DNA from 2 places in the Allobosea sp. GW822-FHT05A11 genome. Region 2 is predicted to be linked to the other one. Evidence: predicted binding sites of a transcription regulator. Region 2 holds the regulator's gene; the other holds the start of a gene.
The links. The regulator PhoB, encoded in region 2, activates phosphate uptake and scavenging genes when phosphate is short. The targets are predictions, from matches to a motif close to TGTCATNNANCTGTCAT.

Region 1 (7,925 bases), 560 kb from region 2:
ACTGCTCCTTCACGCCCGCTTCGGTCCCGTGGAACTCGACGAACAGCATCGTCGTCTCGGCCAGGCCGAGCTTGGCGTGCAGATTGACGCCGCGGATCATCACGTCGTCGAGCAATTCGATGCGCGCCACCGGCAGGCCGGTCTGGATCGTCAGGATCGTCGCGTCGCAGGCCGCCTTCACCGAAGGGAACGGACAGACGCCGGCAGAGACCGCCTCCGGGATGCCATGAAGTTTCAGCGTCACCTCGGTGATGATGCCGAGCGTGCCCTCCGAGCCGACCAGCAGGCGGGTGAGATCGTAGCCCGCCGAGGTCTTGCGGGCCCGCGTCGAGGTCTTGACGACCGAGCCGTCGGCCATCACCGCGGTCAGCGCCAGGACATTGTCTTTCATCGTGCCATAGCGGACCGCATTGGTGCCGGAAGCACGCGTCGCCGCCATGCCGCCGATCGAAGCGTCGGCGCCGGGATCGATCGGGAACATCAGGCCCTGGTCGCGCAGATGCTCGTTGAGCTCCTTGCGGGTGACGCCGGCCTCGACGACGACGTCGAGATCCTCGGCATGAACCGCGATGATCCGCTTCATCTGCGACATGTCGATGCAGACGCCGCCGAAGACGGCGTTGACATGGCCCTCCAGCGAAGTGCCGGTGCCGAAGGCGATGACGGGCACGCCATGGGCGGCACAGAGCTTCACGATCTCGGAGACCTCGTCCGTGCTCTGCGGGAACACCACCGCATCCGGCGGCTGGTTCGGGATCCAGGTCAACGTATGGCCGTGCTGCTGGCGCACCGCCAGGCTGGTGACCAGCCGGTTGCCGAAGCTCGCGGCCAGCGCCTGCGTCACGGCTGCGATCGCCTCCGGCGAGGGCGGCAGCACTGCGGCGGAGGCAGGGCTGGCATGAGGGGCGGCGCTGGGCAGGCTCATTGTCAACATCCAGGTTGGGCGCTTAGACTTGGAACAGATCGGTTTCGCAATTGGTTACGCTTCGACATGGTCCTGCCATACTGGCCGGTCCAAGATGCTGACGCCGCTTGCGAGCGATGCATACTAGATCATGCGACGATGAAATAGGCAGCGGCAATAATGCCGCCGGCCCTTGAACGAGGCGCCTGTCAGGGAGGCGATCATGAAACACGATACGCGCGCCCCGGCGCTGTTCTTCGCACCCTTCGTCTCCTCGGCGATGCGGGTCGAGCCGCAATGGATCGACTATAACGGCCATCTCAACATGGCCTATTACCATGTGCTGTTCGACCGCGCGGTCGACGAGGTCTTCTCGCTGGTCGGCCTCACCCGCGACTATGTCGAGACGCGCCACGCCTCCACCTTCGCGGCGGAGTGCCACATCCTCTACAAGCGCGAACTGACCGAGGGCGATCTCGTCCGCATCACTGCGCAGCTCATCGCCTTCGACGACAAGCGCCTGCATTACTATCTCGAGATGCGGCACGCCAACGAGGGCTGGCTTGCGGCGACCAGCGAGAACCTGTCGCTGCATGTCGACATGATCAGTCGCAAGGTCACGCCCTTCCCGGCCGATATCCTTGCCAATATCGCCCTGATGAAGGCCGCGCACAGCATGATGCCGCTGCCAGTCACGATCGGCCGCATCATCGGCATGCCCCGGAAATCGGCGATCCGGGTCGACGAAGCTGCCGAAGAGCGCGAGACCGAGACCGAAACCCGGCATTGAACGATCGCCGCGTCAGGGGTCGTCGTCGGGAATCTTGAGCTTGTGCCCGCAGGCCTTGCAATAGACCGCGTCGGGCTCGTGGCGCTGGAGCGCGCATTCCGGGCAGGGAAACAGCACCTTGTTCGGGCGGAACAGCGCCTGCGCCAGGCGCACGAACAGCGTGATCCCGACGATCATCACCAGGATCGAGGTCAGCTTGCCGGCGATGCCCGGCAGGACCACGTCACCGAACCCTGTCGTGGTCACCGTCGCGACCGTGAAGTAGAGCGCCTGGACGTAGCTCTCCAGCCCGCCCTCCTGCCGGAAGAAGAAGGTGTAGACGAAGCCGGTCACCACGAAGAGGAAGGTCGCGATATTGCCGAGCGCGCGGACCACATTCTCCCATTCCCGGAAGCGGGTTTCGCGGAACTGAGCCCAGACGATGCCCTTATGCGACAGCGACCACAGCCTGAGGATGCGCAGGAAGCCGAAATTCTCCAGCCATTGCGGCATGAGCAGCGTCAGCAGGATGAAGAGGTCGAGCAGCATCGTCGGCTGGCGCAGCAGCCGGAGCATGTTGGTCGAGGCCAGCAATCGCGCCGCGATCTCGGCGATCATGATCACCGCGACCGAGTAATCGATCCAGAGGAAGGCCGCGTTCTCCCTGAGCAATGGCGTCAGGATGAAGAAGGCGATGATCAGGAGATCGACGACCGTCGTCACCGCCTGGAAGCGCAACGCGGCGGGCGAGCGGCCGTGATAGAGCTGGCGCAGCCGGTCGCGGAGAACCTCGAAGCGGCTTTCGTCGGAGGGGTCGGCTGAATCCATCGCCGGCAGCATAGGCATTCACGCAGCGTGCCGCTACGCCGCCCGGCGGCGCGTGACGACGGCATGCACCGCATAACCGCGATAGGGCGCGTCAAGCCGGCAATCGGCCCCGGCCGCTTCGGCAATGGCCCGCACGGCCTGCGGCAGGTTCTCCCGCGGCGTGACATGGAACAGCGCGAGCCAGCGCAGCAGCATGGCCTTGAACGGCCCCGGCAATCCGGCCTGGTCGCCGAAATCGACGATATGAAGCGAGCCGCCGGCATCGAGCCGGCGCACCGCCTCGGCGACGACGCCCTGCCAGGGCAGGATCATCGACAGCGCATAGGAGATGACGATCCGATCGAAGCCGGCAAGGCCGAACAGCGCTTGAGGATCCAAAGCAGTGGCATCGGCCTGGGCAAGCCTGATCCGGTCATCGAGGCCCGCCTTCGCAACCGAGATCTTCGCCGTCGCCAGCATCGCGCTGGAAACGTCGAGCCCGTAGCAGGCGCAATCCGGATAGCGCCGGGCGATCCGGATCAGGTTGCGTCCGGTGCCGCAGCCAATTTCCAGCACGGTCGCGCCGGCCGGGGGCTGCAACCCGTCGATGAGCTGGTCGCGGCCGAGCAGGTAGAATTTCCGGCTGGCATCGTAGATATGGCGCTGGTGCCGGTAGATCCGGTCCATCAGCCCGGCGGCCGGGCCGGCCGGCGTCTCCGTCGCGCTCACCGGCCCTGGCCCTTCAGGACATAGAGGTGGAAGCCGCCATAGATCGCCGAACGATCCTGCCGGCAGAGCTCGCGGCTCGTCTCCTCGTCGTAATGCCACTGGTCGAGGATCGCCGCGGGCACGCGGCCGGGCAGCAATCTCTCGTCGGCCGCCGTGCGGAAGATCACCCGCGCGCCCGGCCGGGCGGTGCGCGTGATCTGCGACCACAACGCTGTCAGATCGGCGTCGTTCATCCAGTCCTGCGCATCGAGCAGCACATAGGCGTCGCAGCTCTCGGCCGGCTCGCCCTCCAGGAAGCCCGTGACCGCGCTCTGGCGATAGGACACGCTCGAGGCCCGCGCCTTCACCGCCGCGAAATGTTCCGGCTGGAGATAAGGCGGGAAGGCTGCATCCGGCCCCTCGCCATAGCGCCGGCCAAAGGCCTGCTGGGCGAAGTAGTTGTCCTTGAGGTCGAAATCACAGGCCAGCCGTTCCAGCCGGAGCTTCAGCGCACCGAGAATGCCGTCCTCGCCATCGGCGGACAGCGCCTTGTACTGCGCCGGCGGGATGCCCAGCCCGTAGAGCGAGGCCGGCTGGCGCACCAGCCAGCGGATCAGCTTGCGCTCGAAGACCGGCGCGAGATGCCTGTCGTAGAGCGCCCGCTGCTCGGCCCGGTCGCGCGCCGCCAGCATCGCCCTGGGATTGCCACCGAGCAGCCGCGCCAGCACATGCCCGGTGCCGATGAAGCGCCCGAGCAGGCCGTAACGGTGGAACCCCCGAGCGAAGAGGTTGATCCGCCGCCGCCCGTTCAGCCCCCGCCCCTCCCAATAGCCGCGCGAGACGGCATCGAGATGATCAGCGATCTCGCGGTCGTAGAGCGCGACATTGGCACTATCCTTCGCCCGGCCGAAGAAGCGCAGGAAATCCTCCTGCCGCTCCATCCGCGCCAGCGCCGCGAGCTTGAGGCGGCCCAGCGCGATATGGGTGGCGTTGAGGTCGACAGCGCTGACCCGGATCGGCGCCGCCGTCAGGTAAGACAGGATGTTGCAGGAGCCGGACGCGATCGCCACGACATGGTCGTCGGCCTTGAGCCCGAGTGCCGCCATGTCGACGACGGGGTCTTCCCAGATCTGCGGATAGACAAGACCGGAAAAGGCGCGGGCGAACAGCCATTCCAGTAGGCCGGCCTTGGACAGCGTCTTGCTGCGCCGGACGGCCTGCCCCAGGCCGGAGCTGGTCATGCGGCGGGCTGCGCGGGCCGTTTGGGTCGCCTGTTGCGTCACCGGTTTTCCTCCCTTTGCGGGTGGCCGGGCTGCTAGAGGAGTCGCGTGACGGTCAGGTGACGTCTTGCGCTCCGCTGCCACGGCATCGTGAGGCTGCCTGGACTCGACAGGGCTGAAATCTCGGATGCGAAGCGCCATATTGGGGCACGAAAGCCGATGAGGCGCCGCCCCGCTGATAAGGAGATCGCAATGGGTCTGATGAGCATGTTCGGCGAGCCGAAGAAGCAGGACGAGAGTTTCCCCTTCCAGCTCACGGACGCCGAGTGGCGCGCGCGGCTGACGCCGGAGCAGTATCAGGTCCTGCGCGGCCATGGCACGGAGCGGGCCGGCTCCTGCGCGCTCAATTACGAGAAGCGCGCCGGCACCTTCTCCTGCGCCGGCTGCGGCCAGAAGCTGTTCAAATCGGGTAAGAAATTCGAGAGCGGCACCGGCTGGCCGAGCTTCGACCAGCCGCTGGAAGGCTCCGTCGAGACCAGCGAGGACCGCAAGTTCGGCATGGTCCGCGTCGAGGTGCATTGCGCCAATTGCGGCGGCCATCTCGGCCACGTCTTCCCCGACGGCCCGCCGCCTACCGGCCTACGCTACTGCATCAACGGCGTGGCGATGGATTTCGAACCGGAAGCGGCCTGACAACACCGTCATGCCCGGGCTCGACCCAGGCATGACGTTTCAGACAGCGGGGACGGCCCGTCGTGTCAGCGCCGCCGCATCGACACCTGGCGGCAGATCGCCGAATTGCCCTGACCAGCTCTCACCCAGCCGCGTCGCGATGAACGCATCTGCCACGGCGGCCGGCGCAAAGCGCAGCAGCAACGAGCCCTGCAGCAGCAGCGCAAGCCGCTCCGTCAATCGCCTTGCCTGCCCCTCGTTGCGCATCATCTCCGGCAATTCGCTCTCCAAACGCTTCAGCGCCACGTCATAGCGCCGGTCCGCCCCGGCAGCCGCCATCATCTCCGCCCGCAGCACATCGACCGCCCCCTCCTCACGCGCCAGCGAGCGCAGCACGTCGAGGCAGATGACATTGCCCGAGCCTTCCCAGATCGCGTTGAGCGGCGCCTCGCGATAGAGCCGCGCCATCGGGTTTTCCTCGATGAAGCCGTTGCCGCCATGGCATTCCAGCGCCTCGGTGACGACGGCGGGCGCGCGCCTCGTGATCCAGTATTTCGCGATCGGCGCGCCGACCCGCGCCAGCAGCCGTTCGCTGTACGACGCCTCCTGCTGATCGAGCGCCGCGAACAATCGGAAGGCGAGCCAGGCTGCAGCTTCCGCCTCGATCGCGATATCGGCCAGCACGTTTTGCATGATCGGCTGGTCGATCAGCGCCTTCTGGAAGGCGCGGCGATGCTGGGCATGATGCGCGGCCAGCGACACCGCCATCCGCATCAGCCCGGCGGAGGCAGCGGCGATATCCAGCCGCGAATTATGGTTCATCGACAGGCCGGTGCGGATGCCCCGGCCCGGCTCGCCGATCAGATGACCGAGCGCGCCCCTGAACTCGACCTCCGAAGAAGCATTCGAGCGGTTGCCGACCTTGTCCTTGAGTCGCTGGATCGCGACGCCGTTGCGCGTCCCATCCGGCAGCCAGCCCGGCACGACGAAGCAGGAGATGCCCTCGCCCGTCCGCGCCAGCGTCAGGAAGACGTCGGAATGCGGCACCGAGAAGAACCACTTCCGGCCATGCAGCGACCACGTCCCGTCGCGATTATCCTCGGCCACGGTCTGGGTCTGGCGCAGATCCGAGCCGCCTTGCGTCTCCGTCATCGCCGTACCGATGGTCGCGCCCGTCTTGAAATGCGCCGGCCCCTGCCGCGAGTCGTAGCGATTTGAAGTGACGAGCGAACCCCACTGCTCCCAAAGCAGGTGGTCCTGCTTCAGCACCGGCACGGCGGCATAGGTCATGCTGATCGGACAGCAGATGCCGCTCTCGGCGCCGTACCAGAGATATTGCAAGGCGGCGCGGGCGACCTGCGCGCCGGGCTCCGGCCGGTTCCAGGCGAGCGCATGCGTCTCATGCCCGATGGCGAGCCCCATCAACTCGTGCCAGGCCGGATGAAAGCCGATCTGGTCGATGCGGTTGCCGAAGCGGTCGAAGGCTTTCAGTTCAGGCGTGTAGCGATTGGCGAGCCAGGCCAGTTCCTGCACCCGTGCCGAGCCGACCGTGCGCCCCGCCTCATGCAATCGCTCACGCGCCCAATCGGCACCGAAGGTCGAGACGATTCCCGGCAGCACCGGATCGGCGGCGAAGGCGTCGTAATCCGCCAGCACCGGCACCTGGTTGGTCACCTGATCGGCGTGCGGCATCTGCGCCATGGCCTTCCCTCCGATCCGCGTCGTTAACCACCAGACTATGCCGGCATCCGCCGATTGCGAATCCGCCCGATTGCTGCCCGAGTTCCTCCCTCACCTCGCCCCGCGCGCTGCGACCGGTGCGTGACGACGGAGATCTCACGTGCAGCGACGCCTTTCGAATACCCTGCTGATTGCCCTCATCGCCGGCCTCAGTGCCTCCGTCGCTCCTGCGCACGCCCAGGCCCAACCGGCGCTGAAGGCTCAGGCAGGTGACGGCCGCCCCTACGAAATTGCCGACAGCGAGGTCTGGGACGTGCCTGATCCGGTCTCGCGCCGCGGCTATCAGGTTTTCGTCGCCTTGCCGCCCTCCTATGCGAAGGAGCCGCAGCGGCGTTATCCGGTGCTCTACGTCACCGACGCCGACTATGCCTTCCCGATCCTCCGCCAGATCAGCCGCCGCCTGAACCTCGAAGGACCCAAGGTGGAGGAATTCATCCTGGTCGGGCTGTCCTATGCCAAGGGCGAGGATGGCGCTGTCAGCCGCCGGCGCGACTATACGCCGACATCGAACGGGCCGCGCACGGCACCGGCCGGCGCGGTTCACGGCCAGGGGCCAGCCTACCAGACCTATCTGCGTGATCAGGTGAAGCCGTTCATCGCCGCCCGCTATCGAACCGATCCCGCCAGGGCGCTCTTTCTCGGCCATTCCTACGGCTCCCTGCTGGGCGCACAGATCCTCTTCACTGAGCCCGGCCTGTTCAGCGGCTATATCCTCGGCAGCCCCTCGCTCTGGTACGACAAGCGCCACGCTTTGGAGCTGGAAGCGCGCTACGCCGCCCGGAGCAAGGACCTGCCGGCCAAGATCTATCTCTATGTCGGCGCCTATGAGGCGCAACGCAAAGGCGACCGGCGCTACAGCCAGACGGTCGATATGGTCGCCGACAACCGGGCTCTCGAAGCCGCATTGCGCCGCCGGAAATATCCGAGCTTGAATCTGAAGTCCGTCGTCCTCGACGATGAGGATCACCTCAGCGTCGCGCCGCGCGGCTTCACGCAGGGCCTGAAATACCTGCTGCCGGCGCGCTGAGCCGACAGGCGGGGGATGCTGCCACCTCCCTGTGGAGCGGAGTATAAAATGATCGCTCCGGCAGGGCGCAATCCTGAC
Region 2 (7,925 bases):
GCGTTGCGCAGGATCTCGGCATACTGGATCACGCTCGCGACCGAGGTCAGCTTGACCATGCTGATCACCTCGTTGCCGACCGGCGGGATGATGACGCGCATCGCCTGCGGCAACACGATCCGGCGCAAGGTCGTCAGCCGGGTCATGCCGATCGCCTTGGCGGCCTCGGTCTGCCCGGTATCGACGGAGAGGATGCCGCCGCGCACGACTTCGGCGGTATAGGCGCCCTGGTTCATGCCGAGCCCGAGCAGCGTCGCCATGAATGGCCCGATGATGTCGATCGTGCGCCAGGAGAACAGGCCGGGGATGCCGATGGTCGGGAAGACCAGCGCCAGGTTGAACCAGATCAGGAGCTGCAGCAGCAGCGGCGTGCCGCGGAAGAACCAGATATAGAACAGCGCCGCGCTGCGCAGCACCGGGTTCGGCGACATGTACATGATCGCGAAGATCACGCCGAGCACGATGCCCAGCGTCATCGCGCAGACCGTCATGATCAGCGTGTTGCCGAGACCGGCGATGATCGCCGGTGCGGTGAAGAACTGCCGCACCACAGGCCAGGCGATGTCGCCCTCGACGAAGGCCATCACCACCCAGGCGAGGACAGCCAGGATCAGCGCGGAAGCGACCCAGCGGCCGTAGAAGCGCCGCGGCACGATCCTGAGACGGGCGATCGCAGCGAGGTCGCGGCTGCTGATCGGCGAGGTTGCGTCGCTCATCGACCCGTCTCCCGGCTCCAGGCTTCAAGACTGGCAAGCTTGCCACGGAAGCGCGCGATCTGCTCGCGCACCCGCTCGGGAGCCGTGCCGCCATGGCCGCTGCGCGCCGCAACCGCGGCATCGAGCGTCAAATGGTCGAGAACGCCGGCATCGAGCCGCGGATCGACGGCGCGAAGATCGACGGCGTCGAGCGATTCAAGCTCGCGGCCCATCTCCTCGCAATAGCGCACCAGCGCGCCGGTGATCTCATGCGCCTCGGCGAAGGGCACGCCGTTGCGGGCGAGATGATCGGCCACCTCTGTCGCCAGCGCGAAGCCGGAGCCGGCCTGGGCCCGCATCGTCGCGACATCGGCGCTCATGCTGGCGATCAGCCCGGCGAAGGCCGGCAGCACGTCTTCGAGCACGTCGACGGCGTCGAAGCCCGTGCGCTTGTCCTCCGCGAGGTCGCGATTATAGGACAGCGGCAAACCCTTCAGCGCGCCGAGCATGGTGACGAGGTCGCCGGTCAGCCGTGACGCCCGACCGCGCGAGATCTCGGCGATATCCGGGTTCTTCTTCTGCGGCATGATCGACGAGCCGGTCGCGAAGGCATCGTCCAGCGTCACCCAGGCGAATTGCCGGGAGGTCCACAGCGTCACCTCTTCGGCGAGACGCGACAGGTTCGTCGCCAGCATCGCCGCGACGAACAGGAACTCCGCGACATGGTCGCGTGCACCGACGGCATCGACCGAATTCTCGAATGGTCCGTCATAATCGAGTGCCTTGGCGCTGAGTTCCGGGTTCAGCGTGATCGCCGAACCGGCGAGCGCCGCCGCCCCGAGCGGGGACTGGCCGGAGCGCTTCTCCCAGTCGGTCAGGCGCGAGGCATCGCGCATCAGCACCTGGCCATGCGCCATCAGCCAATGGCCGAAGGTGACGGGCTGCGCGCTCTGGAGATGGGTGAAGCCGGGGCAGACCGAGGCCGCATGCTCCTCCGCCTGATCGGCGATCGCAGCCAGCAACTCCGCCAGCATGCCGGCGAGCGAGCGCGACTTGCTCCGCAGATAGAGCTTGAGATTGTTCGCCGCCTGGTCGTTGCGCGAGCGTCCGGCGCGGAGCTTGGCGCCGGTCGAGCCGACGCGCTCGGTCAGGATACGTTCGATGAAGGTATGGACGTCCTCGTCATCGGGACCGGGCGCGATCCGCCCCGCGACCGTATCGCGGGCGATCCCGTCGAGCGCGGTCAGGATGGTCTGGAGTTCCTCGGCCGTCAGCAGGCCGGCGCGACCGAGTTCGGCCGCATGCGCCTTGCCGCCCGCGACATCCTGCGGCACCAGCCTTGCGTGCTCGCCGGCGGCGCTCGACAGCTTCATCAGCCGCGGGTCCGGCGGCTTGCGGAAGCGGCCGCCCCAGAGTCGGGTCGTCTGGTTCATGATCTCGTTCCTCCCGTCAGGGAAGAATGGCCTCTTGACCGAGAGGCCGGCAAACGAAACGATCTCCGCCGAGATAGTCCAAAAAGGAATACCCCATGGCGGCCAGCCGGCCACCCCCGTCAGCCGCGGCGCTGAGGGCGTTCGCGACCGTCGCAAGGCTGGGCTCGACGGCCCGCGCCGCCCTCGCGGTCAACCTGACCCAGAGCGCGGTGTCCAAGCAGATCCTCTCGCTGGAGCATCACCTCGGCACGGTGCTGTTCGACCGCAGCCCGCTCGGCCTCAAGCTCACCGAAGCCGGCGCGATCTACCTGCCCTATGCGGAAGCCGCGCTGGAGCAGATGGAACGCGGCGCGCGGCGTCTCGCCGAGCGCAACGCCATCGCCCGGCCGATCCGCCTGCACATGGTCGCGATCGCCGGCGAGCGCTGGCTGATGGCGCGCTTTCCGGCCTTCGCCGAGGCCCATCCCGGCGTCGACGTGCAGTTCACCAATTACGTCAGCGAGAGCGAGACGGAGGAACCGGATATCGAGATCGCCCATGGCGTCCCGCCCTGGCCCGGAAAGGAGGCGCATTTCCTCTTCGGCCGCGATGTCGCGCTCGTCGCGGCGCCCAGCCTGATCGAGCGGATGGGCGGTTTCCGCCGCGCTGCCGATATCCAGAAGATGACCCTGCTGCAGCACTATCAGATGCCGACCTTCTGGGCCGAGTTCACCGAAGCGCATGATCTGCGCGGCGCAGTGCCAGAGCATACCGTGCGCTACGGCTATTATTCCGTGATCACCAGCGCCGCCGTCGCCGGCCTCGGCCTCGCGCTGGCGCCACGCTGCTACGTCGCCGACGAGCTTGCCTCCGGCGCGCTCGTCAATCCGCTGGGGCTCGGCTTCACCAGCGCCATCGGCTGCTGGCTGACGCGGCCGCTCGACCAGCCGCCGCGGCCCGGGCTGGATGCCTTCATCGCCTGGCTGCGGGCCGAGGCCGAGAGCTTCGACGCAGCGACGCGCGCGCCGCCCCCTTACGTCTGACCCGACCCGGCGAAACCTCCCCCTCGCCTGCGCGTTGTCACCCGAGGAGGAGGAGCCATGCTCACCATTCTGCCCGCCCCCGACCATGTCGCCGCCTATCGGCTGTCGCAAACGCTCACGGCTGAGGATCTCGACGCCATCATGGCCGATATCGACGCCCGGCTCGAACGTCACGAGAAGCTCGGCATCCTCGCCGACATGACCGATTTCACCGACATGACGCTGGCCGCGGCCTGGAAGGACGCGCGCTACAGTCTCGGCAAGCTCTGGGAGCTCAGGCGCTTCCCCAAGGAGGCCGTGATCACCGACAAGGGCTGGCTCGCCGGCTTCGTCGATCTGCTCGACCCGGCGATCCCCTTCGTCAAGGTCCGCGCCTTCAAGCCCGAGGACTATGACAAGGCCCTGACCTGGGCCGGCGATATCGAGGGCGGCCCGAACGCCTGAGGCTTACGCGGCGCCGCTGCGCGCGAAGGTCTCGTCGAAGGCGTAACCCGCGCCGCGCACGGTGCGCAGCGGGTCCTTGGCGTCGCCCGGCGTGATCGCCTTGCGCAGCCGCCCGACATGGACGTCGACCGTGCGCTCGTCGATATAGACGTCGCGGCCCCAGACGGCGTCGAGGAGCTGGGCGCGCGAATAGACCCGGCCCGGCGCCTGCATCAGGAATTCCAGCAGGCGGAACTCGGTCGGGCCGAGATGCAGTTCGCTCCCGGCGCGCCGGACGCGGCGCGTCGTGCGGTCGAGTTCGAGATCGCCGGCCGCGAGCAACCCTGCGACATGGCCAGGCTTCGCTCTGCGAAGAAGCGCCTGGATGCGGGCGATCAGCTCCGGCAGCGAGAACGGCTTCACGACATAGTCGTCGGCGCCGGTCGCAAGCCCACGCACGCGCTCGGTCTCCTCGCCGCGCGCCGTCAGCATGATGATCGGCACGCGCTCGGTATCGCGCCGCGAGCGCAGCCGGCGGCAGAGCTCGATGCCGGAGAGGCCCGGCAGCATCCAGTCGAGCAGGACCAGATCGGGCGTGGAATCGCGCAGATGCAGCTCGGCGTCATCCCCGCGCGCGACGCTGTCGACCTCGAAGCCCTCAGCTTCGAGATTGTAGCGCAGCAGCAGGGTGAGCGGCTCCTCGTCCTCGACGATCAGGATACGTGCGGCCATGATGGCTTCGACCTCAGTTTCCCGTCACCGCTTCGACCTCGATATTGGTCGTGTCGAGCTTCGGCCGGTTCACGTCGAGGGAATCGCCGGTGACGAGGTAATGGATCGTCTCGGCGATATTGGTGGTGTGGTCGCCGATGCGCTCGATATTCTTGGCGCAGAACAGCAGATGCGTGCAGAAGGTGATGTTGCGCGGGTCCTCCATCATATAGGTCAGGAGTTCGCGGAACAGCGAGGTGTAGAGCGCGTCGATCTCGTCGTCGCGCTTCCAGACCTCGAGCGCCTTCTGCTCGTTGGTCGCGGCATAGGCGTCGAGCACGTCCTTGAGCTGGGCCTGCACGAGGCGGCTGATATGCTCGAGACCGACGACCGCACGATGCGGCGGCTGGAACTGCCCGGCGATGGCGACGGCGCGCTTGGCGATGTTCTTGGCGAGATCGCCAACGCGCTCGATGTCGGAAGCGAGGCGGATCGCCGAGATCAGCTCGCGCAGGTCCTGCGCCAGCGGCTGGCGCCGGGCGATGGTGAGCACGGCCTTTTCCTCGACCTCGCGCTGGAGGTTGTCGAGGCGCTGGTCGGCCGAGATGATCTTCTGGGCGAGCGCGGTGTCGCGGCGAACCAGCGCGACCGTGGAATCGCCCAGCATGCGCTCGGCCATGCCGCCCATTTCAGCGAGGCTGCGGCGGATGCCTTCGAGATCGGTGTCGTAGGAGCGGACGATGTGGTCGGTCATAGGGGTGTCCTCCTCGTCGCCGCTTAGCCGAAACGGCCGGTGACGTAGTCCTGGGTCTGCTTCTTGGCCGGGTTCATGAAGATCGTGTTGGTCGGCGCGAACTCGATGACCTCGCCGAGATACATGAACGCGGTGTACTGCGAGATGCGCGCCGCCTGCTGCATGTTGTGCGTCACGATCGCGATGGTGAAGTCGCTCTTGAGCTGCTCCAGCAGGTCCTCGATCTTGCCGGTCGAGATCGGGTCGAGCGCCGAGGTCGGCTCGTCGAACAGGATCACTTCCGGCTTCTGCGCGATGGTGCGCGCGATGCAGAGGCGCTGCTGCTGGCCGCCGGAGAGGCCCATGCCGGAGCTCTTCAGCTTGTCCTTGACCTCGTCCCAGAGCGCGGCGCGGCGCAGCGCGCCCTCGACACGGTCGTCGAGCTCGGATTTCGGCGGCTTCTCGTAGAGGCGGATGCCGAAGGCGACGTTGTCGTAGATCGACATCGGGAACGGCGTCGGCTTCTGGAACACCATGCCGACCCGCGAACGCAATTCGTTCACGTCGACGTCGTTCGAGATGATGTTGCGGCCGTCGAGCATGATCTGCCCTTCCGCGCGCTGCTCCGGATAGAGCGAGTAGATGCGGTTGAAGATGCGCAGCAGGGTCGACTTGCCGCAGCCGGACGGGCCGATCAGCGCCGTGACGTGACGATCACGGAAGTCGAGATTGATGTTCTTCAGCGCCTTGTGCTCGCCGTAGTAGAAATCGAGGTTCTTCACCGCGATCCGGACGGGCGCCTCGGCATCGAGCGACTGGGGGGAGAGTTCAAGGGTCGAAAGCATCGACATTAAGTCCTCAAGGTCGGTCGCGACCGGGTTGGTTTCAAGCTCTACTTGCTGCCGGCGACGATGCGCCGGGCAACGAGCGAGAGCACGAGGATCGAGACGGTGATGATGAGCGAACCGGCCCAGGCGAGCTGCTGCCAGTTCTCGTAAGGGGCGGAGGCGAACTGGTAGATCGTCACAGGCAGGTTGGAGACGCCGCCCACGAGCGAGGGCGAGAACCAGAAATTGTTGTTGAGCGCGGTGAAGAGCAGCGGCGCCGTCTCGCCGGCGATGCGGGCGAGCGCCAGCAGGATGCCGGTGACCATGCCGGCCTTGGCCGCGCGCCAGGTCACCGAGGTGATCACGACGGAAGGCGGCGCGCCGAGCGCGGCGCCAGCCTCGCGCAAGGGGCCGGGCACGAGGTTCAGCATGTCCTCGGTGGTGCGCACGATCACCGGGATCGCGATGATGCCGAGCGCGACACCGCCGGCCCAGCCGGAATAGCCGCGGAACGGCTCGACCAGGATGACGTAGACGAACAGGCCGATCAGGATCGACGGCGCCGAGAGCAGGATGTCGTTGATGAAGCGGATCAGGTTGGCGAGCTGCGAGCCGCGGCCGTATTCCGCGAGCCAGGTTCCGGCGAGCACGCCGATCGGCGTGGCGATGGCGATGCCGAGGAAGGTCAGCACGAAGGAGCCGACGATGGCATTGGCGAGGCCGCCGCCTTCCGTGCCAGGGCCGGGCGTGACCGCGGTGAAGGTGGCGAGCGAAAGCCCGCCGATGCCCTTCACCACGAGCATGCCGAGGATCCAGAACAGCACGAAGATGGCGATGAAGGTGAAGCCGGTGGCGATGATCTTCATCAGCCGGTCGGCGGTGCGACGGGACTGGCGCACGCGGCCCCAGGGCTGATGCGGCAGTTCGCGAGGCGTGGTCGTCATGGTCATGGGGGGCCTCAGTAGCGCTTGACGCGGGCGACCAGCAGCCGCGCGATGACGAGGACGACGAAGGTGACGAAGAACAGGATGCAGCCCAGCGCGATCAGCGCGTTGAGCTGCAGCCCCAGCGCCTCGTTGAACTCGTTGGCGATGCGCGAGGCGATGGTGGAACCCGGGTCGAACATCGAGGCCGAAAGCCGGTTGGCGTTACCGACGACGAAGGTCACCGCCATGGTCTCGCCGAGCGCGCGGCCGAGGCCCAGCATGACCGCGCCGATGATCGAGACGCCGGCCTGCGGCACCAGCACATGGCGCACGACCTCCCAGGTCGTCGCCCCGATGCCATAGGCGCTCTCGCGCAGCACGGAGGGGATCTGCTCCAGCATGTCGCGAGTGATCGAGGCGATGAAGGGGATGATCATGAAGGCGAGGATGATACCCGCCGTGAAGATGCCCAATCCCGAAGGCGAGCGCGAGTAGAGCACGGTGCCGACGATCGGAAGGCCCTCGACGATGTTCGAGAGCGGGATCTGCACATAAGCCGCGAAGAGCGGCACGAAGACGAACAGGCCCCACATGCCGTAGATGATCGAGGGCACGGCCGCGAGCAGCTCGATCGCGGTCGCGACCGGCTTCTTGAACCAGGCCGGGGCGAGCTGGGTCAGGTAGACCGCGATGCCCAGCGAGAGCGGCACGCCGATCACCAGCGCGATCAGCGCCGTCGAGAGCGTGCCGACGATCGCCGGCCAGGCGCCGTATTGTTCGTTCTGGGTATCCCAGACGCTGGAGGTGATGAAACCGAGACCGAATTCGCGGAAGGCCGGCCAGCCGCCGATGACCATCGAGACCATGATGCCGGCGAGCAGCACCAGCACCAGCAGCGCCGCACCGAAGCTGGCATTGCGGAAGATGGCATCGAAGGTCGCCTTCGGCGTCTTCCGCACGATCGGCGTCGCGCCGGGAATGCTCGTCATGTCGGTTGCTGCGGTCATCCGCGAAGGCTCCGGTGGCATGGCCGGGATCGTCGGAGGGTCCGCCCGATCCCAGCCCTCATCCTGAGGAGCGCCCGAACAGGGCTCCTCAGGATGAGGGCTCGAAGAGTGCGGCAAGGCGGGTCGAACCCCGCCTCGCCTTGTCGAT

Region 1: the regulator PhoB is predicted to act here: its motif matches at 4,517-4,533, upstream of AC1RLU_RS04870 (BtaA family protein).

What each region holds. Positions count from the first base shown of each region.
Region 1 covers NZ_JBXAMI010000001.1:996,750-1,004,674, reverse strand. Annotated here, with positions in the region: gene AC1RLU_RS04890 (FAD-binding oxidoreductase) at 1-925, opposite strand, end outside; gene AC1RLU_RS04885 (thioesterase family protein) at 1,128-1,694, shown strand; gene AC1RLU_RS04880 (potassium channel family protein) at 1,707-2,513, opposite strand; gene AC1RLU_RS04875 (class I SAM-dependent methyltransferase) at 2,535-3,209, opposite strand; gene AC1RLU_RS04870 (BtaA family protein) at 3,206-4,429, opposite strand; gene msrB (peptide-methionine (R)-S-oxide reductase MsrB) at 4,670-5,101, shown strand; gene AC1RLU_RS04860 (acyl-CoA dehydrogenase family protein) at 5,141-6,781, opposite strand; gene AC1RLU_RS04855 (alpha/beta hydrolase) at 6,921-7,847, shown strand.
Region 2 covers NZ_JBXAMI010000001.1:435,114-443,038, reverse strand. Annotated here, with positions in the region: gene AC1RLU_RS02165 (amino acid ABC transporter permease) at 1-716, opposite strand, end outside; gene argH (argininosuccinate lyase) at 713-2,128, opposite strand; gene AC1RLU_RS02155 (LysR family transcriptional regulator) at 2,224-3,150, shown strand; gene AC1RLU_RS02150 (SpoIIAA family protein) at 3,208-3,594, shown strand; gene phoB (phosphate regulon transcriptional regulator PhoB) at 3,598-4,305, opposite strand; gene phoU (phosphate signaling complex protein PhoU) at 4,319-5,038, opposite strand; gene pstB (phosphate ABC transporter ATP-binding protein PstB) at 5,062-5,868, opposite strand; gene pstA (phosphate ABC transporter permease PstA) at 5,910-6,794, opposite strand; gene pstC (phosphate ABC transporter permease subunit PstC) at 6,803-7,777, opposite strand.